Regions from separate parts of the Neorhizobium sp. T25_27 genome, predicted to be linked through region 2. Evidence: predicted binding sites of a transcription regulator. Region 2 holds the regulator's gene; the other holds the start of a gene.

Region 1 (2,399 bases), on a different contig from region 2:
TGCCTCAACGTTCGGTGCACCTTCACCAAAGCGGATCTTGATCTTGAGATGGGCGAAATCCTCCACAATCGACGCCACGTCCACCATCAGCCGATAATCATTGCACATGCTTTCCTCGCAGTTCTTGTTGTGAAGCGTGGTTCTTGCTATGTTCTACATATGATGAACGCGAAGGTTTTCCAGTCCGACGCCCCGCTCGACGAGCGCCGCGTCATCATAAGACGGCATGACGGCCATGTGGAGATGGTGGAGCTGCCCTGGGGGTTGCGTCGGCTCGATGGCGGCCCACGCGCGGCCAATGTCGTCCGCTCTGAAGGAAGGACGTTTCCAACCCACCACCGCTGTCTGGTGCCGGCATCCGAGTTTCGCCATCGCAGTGGGGCGAGGAACTTCTGTTTCTCGTTCAAGAACGGTGACTGGTTCTATTTCGCGGGTATCTGGCGGCAGGCGTCCCATGGCTGGCCGGAGGCCTATGCCGTCCTGACGATCGAGGCGAATGTCGACATCGCACCCTACCATGACCGGCAGATGGCGGTGCTGACGCGCGATCGGCGGATGGACTGGCTCGATGGGGTCGTACCGGAAGATGAAATCCTGCGGCCACTCCCGGCAGGTACATTCCGCGTCAAGCCTCTTTCGAACGCTTCGTTCCAGTCAAGATTGGCGGTCTAAAGCGCGAGCCGCAACTGCGGCCCCTTATCACCTGCGTTGCGCCAGTGAGGACAGCAACACTTCGGGCGGGGGGCCATGACCGTCCGGCCGCTTGATCCGCGACGTTTTGTCGGCGGGGTGCCCTCATGCGCGGGGATCGAGAAGAAATTTGCAGACACTACGACGATCCCGACTTGTCCCCGCAATTCACACCAAGGAGTAGCGAGCGCACGCAGCGCTCCAAAAAAGTCTGCCAGCCGCTATTGGGCTGATTCTTCTGAGTATTCTTCCGATTCCTAATGTTCAGGATAATATTCCCATCCCTCCGGTTGCTTGACTCTTTTGTTGGGGCGGAACAGAAAGAGAACATCTGCATTCTGTCTGACATGATGTCGGCCGACAACGCGACCTTGAAGGGAGCCGTGAACGATGACTGCTGCCCGCGAAAGGGTGATTTCCGATCTGCGCGAGCGCATTGCCTCGCTGGAGGGCGTGTCAGCCAGAAAGGCTGGCTGTCTGTCCTTTGGGGTGCCGGAAATCGATGCGGTCCTGCCGGGAGGTGGCCTGGCCTATGGCGCCCTGCATGAATTTGCCGGCGGCGGCTCGGGCACGGTGGATGGCGCGGCAGCAGCGCTCTGTGCCGCAGGGATCGCGGCCCGCACCAAAGGCCCGATCGTCTGGTGCCTGACGCGGCCAGACCTGTTCTTTCCCGGGCTCGCCCAGGTCGGTCTCCATCCCGACCGGGTGGTCTTTGTCGAGTCCGACAAGGAGGAAGACGTTCTGGCAAACATGGAGGAAGGGCTGTCCTTTGGCGGGCTCGGCGCCGTCGTCGGTGAACTCGTTCGCCTGCCGATGGTCAGCTCGCGCCGGCTGCAGCTGGCGGCCGAGCAAACGGGCACGATGGCGCTTGCCGTCCGACGCTGGCGACGGCAGACGGAGGCGAATGATTTCGGGCAGCCGACGGCGTCGGCCACGCGGTGGCGGGTGAGCGTCATGCCGTCGGAGGAATTGCCGGTGCCGGGTGTGGGGAGGGCCCAATGGTTGCTGGAACTGATGCGCGTGAAAGCGGGTGAATGTGCTGAGTTTCTCGTGAGGGCGTGCGATGACAAGGGTCGTCTCGATCTATCTTCCGGATCTGCCGACGGATCGCATTCGTCGCGCCGATCCGTCTATTCCTCCTGAACAGGCAATAGCCGTGATCGCCAGGAGCGGCTCGAAACGCTGGGTGTCGGCCGCCGACGCCGCCGCCCGAAAAGCCGGCGTGCATGTCGGCATGCCGGCGGCGAAAGCACAGGCGCTGTTCCGCGGCCTGATGCTGGTCGATGCGGATCCTGTAAAGGATGCCGCAGCGCTTGAGCGCATTACCCTTTGGGCGCTGACGCTCTATTCGCCGATCGTCGCCGTCGATGGGATCGACGGGATCGTCATGGACACCGAGGGTGCCGATCACCTGCAGGGCGGCGAGCTCGCCATGGTGACCAAGATCGCTAATCAGTTCCTGGCAAAAAAACTCACCGCCCGTGTCGCGATCGCCGACACCTGGGGTGCAGCGCATGCCTGCGCCCGTGCCATCAGCCGCGAGACGGTTATCGTGCCGACCGGTGAGACCGTCCGCGCCGTCGAAAAGCTGTCGATATCGTTGCTGCGCCTTCCGGGGAAAGTCGTCGGCGATCTGCGCACGCTCGGCTTCCAGACGATCGGCGAATTGGCGAACACGCCGCGCGCGCCGCTGACGCTTCGTTTTGGTC
Region 2 (2,399 bases):
TCCGTCACCCTGTGGTGACGCCGGTGCTGGCATCCTGGAATTTCGCGGCCGGCATCTTCGTGACCTCGCTGATCGGCGGCATCTCGACCGCCATGTTCTCGGTCGAGCATTTCCACCGCATCGCCACCTACGGCCTTGCCGCCAACCTCGCCGCCATGCCGATCATCTCCTTCGTGGTCATGCCGGCAGGGCTGGTCGGCATGTTGCTGATGCCGTTCGGCCTCGATGCGCCCTTCATGAAGCTCATGGGTCTCGGCCTGGGGTGGGTGATTGCTATTGCCAAACACGTCGCCGCCTGGGGCGGCGATGTCGGCATAGGGCGACAGCATCCCTGGTTCCTGACCGTGTCGACGGCAGGTTTCCTGCTGCTGACGCTCATGAGGACGAGACTGAGACTGATAGGCCTGCCGCTGATGGTGACCGCTCTGCTGCTTTCCTGGCATGAGCGGTCGATGCCGCTGCCGGATATCCTGATCTCGGAAGACGGGACGATGGTCGCACTTGTAGACGGGGAAGGGGTGACCATCAATCGCGCCCGCCCGCCCGACTTCGTCTACGACCAATGGAAGAGGGCGCTTCTGCTCGGCGATCCCACCAGGCCTGAAATGTCGCCATCCAGGGACAAGCCCCCCGACGACATGCCGTCCGGCGAGAAAACCAACGAGCGCCGCGAACTGACTCCGCAGCAACTGGAAACGGCAAAGTCGAGGATAAAACAGGCGCCTGTCGGCCGCTTCACCTGCGAGCCGACGGCCTGGTGTGCGGCAAGCACGGGCAAGGGCATCGTTATCGCTGTCGAGGACGGCCGTTATGCGGGTGCCGCCTGCGACGCCGCCAGTCTTGTCATTGCGCCGCGTGCCCGCTTCGACCAATGCCGGTCCGGCGCCCTGATGATCAACGGTGCCACGCTTCGCAAGACGGGTGCCCTGGAGATTTCCCTCAACGGCGCGACCGACATTCGGCGCTGGCAGATCCGTGCCGCCATGGCGGGCGCAGACCGTCCCTGGAGCCGGCACCGCCACTATGATTGGCGAAGCCAGGGTTTCGATAGTTCATTGCCGGAACCGCTCCGGCAGATGATCAGTGATACCGGCGGATGAGGCCGACGAGCTTGCCCTGGATCTTCACCCGGTCCGGCCCAAAGATGCGGGTTTCGTAGGCCGGGTTGGCGGCTTCGAGGGCGATGGAGGCGCCGCGGCGGCGGAAGCGCTTCAGCGTCGCTTCCTCGTCGTCCACCAGCGCCACGACGATGTCGCCCGGATTGGCCGTATTGCTGTTGCGGATGATCACGGTATCGCCGTCGAGAATGCCGGCCTCGATCATCGAATCGCCCTTGACCTCGAGCGCATAATGTTCGCCGGAACCGAGCATCTCGGCAGGCACGGCGATGTCATGCGTGTTGTTCTGGATCGCCGAGATCGGCACGCCGGCAGCGATGCGGCCCATGACCGGAACGGTGGTGGCGTTCGGCGAATCGTCGTTGGCGGCGGGTTTCTGAGGGGCTGCTACCGGCTGCGGCTTGCCGAGGCTGCCTTCGATGACGCTCGGCGAAAACCCGCGCCGCGGCTGCATGCTGGGCGAGTAGGCTTCCGGCAGCTTGATGACTTCGAGCGCCCGGGCCCGGTTTGGCAGGCGGCGGATGAAGCCGCGCTCCTCGAGCGCGGTGATCAGGCGGTGGATGCCGGACTTGGACGCGAGGTCGAGAGCGTCCTTCATTTCGTCGAATGACGGCGGGATGCCGGATTCCTTCATGCGTTCGTGAATGAACAGAAGCAATTCCTGTTGTTTGCGCGTGAGCATCTTTTGGCACCCTCAGAGTCGGAAACAAATCCAGAACGGACACTATATGTTCCATATGTGTTCTGCAAGTCCCTAAATTTCTGTGAAGTATGATGATTTTTTCTTCATAGATGCGTGCCAGATATCTCGGGTCTCACCACTTGCGCGGCGCGAGCCCGCTGCCAAAGTAGCTTTGCGATTCCAATTCCGGGGGCCCTCGCGTGAACGCAAGACCAATCGATCATCTCGTGCTGCCGGTGGCGGGACTTACCGCTGCGCGTTCCCGGCTCACGAAGCTTGGTTTTACAGTTGCGCCCGACGCTTTTCATCCTTTCGGCACAGCCAATGCTTGTGTATTCTTCTCGGATGGCAGCTATCTGGAGCCGCTGGCTGTTGCCAATCGCCGTCATGCAAGCGCCGCCGCCAAACGTGGCAACGTTTTTACCGCACGCGATCTGGCCTTCCGCAAGGGACGCGACAGGCAGGGCTTTTCGGCGCTCGTTGTCGCCACGGGCGACGCGATGGCCGATCACGCGCGTTTCAAGATGCGCGGCGTCTCGGCAGGCGACGTGCTGGAATTTTCCCGTGGGATGACCTTGGCCGACGGTTCCGAAACCCAG

What was found. Region 2 encodes LexA, which represses DNA repair genes until DNA is damaged. Its sites were predicted from a motif close to TGTTCNNNNTGTGTTCNG; they were not measured.
Region 1: the regulator LexA is predicted to act here: its motif matches at 1,003-1,020, upstream of C5J24_RS12435 (ImuA family protein).

Annotation. Positions count from the first base shown of each region.
Region 1 is NZ_PVBJ01000003.1:467,951-470,349, reverse strand. It holds gene C5J24_RS12450 (SOS response-associated peptidase) at 1-108, opposite strand, end outside; gene C5J24_RS12445 (SOS response-associated peptidase family protein) at 160-672, shown strand; gene C5J24_RS12435 (ImuA family protein) at 1,081-1,833, shown strand; gene C5J24_RS12430 (DNA polymerase Y family protein) at 1,754-2,399, shown strand, end outside.
Region 2 is NZ_PVBJ01000001.1:1,242,119-1,244,517, reverse strand. It holds gene C5J24_RS06175 (ComEC/Rec2 family competence protein) at 1-1,100, shown strand, start outside; gene lexA (transcriptional repressor LexA) at 1,081-1,800, opposite strand; gene C5J24_RS06165 (VOC family protein) at 2,001-2,399, shown strand, end outside.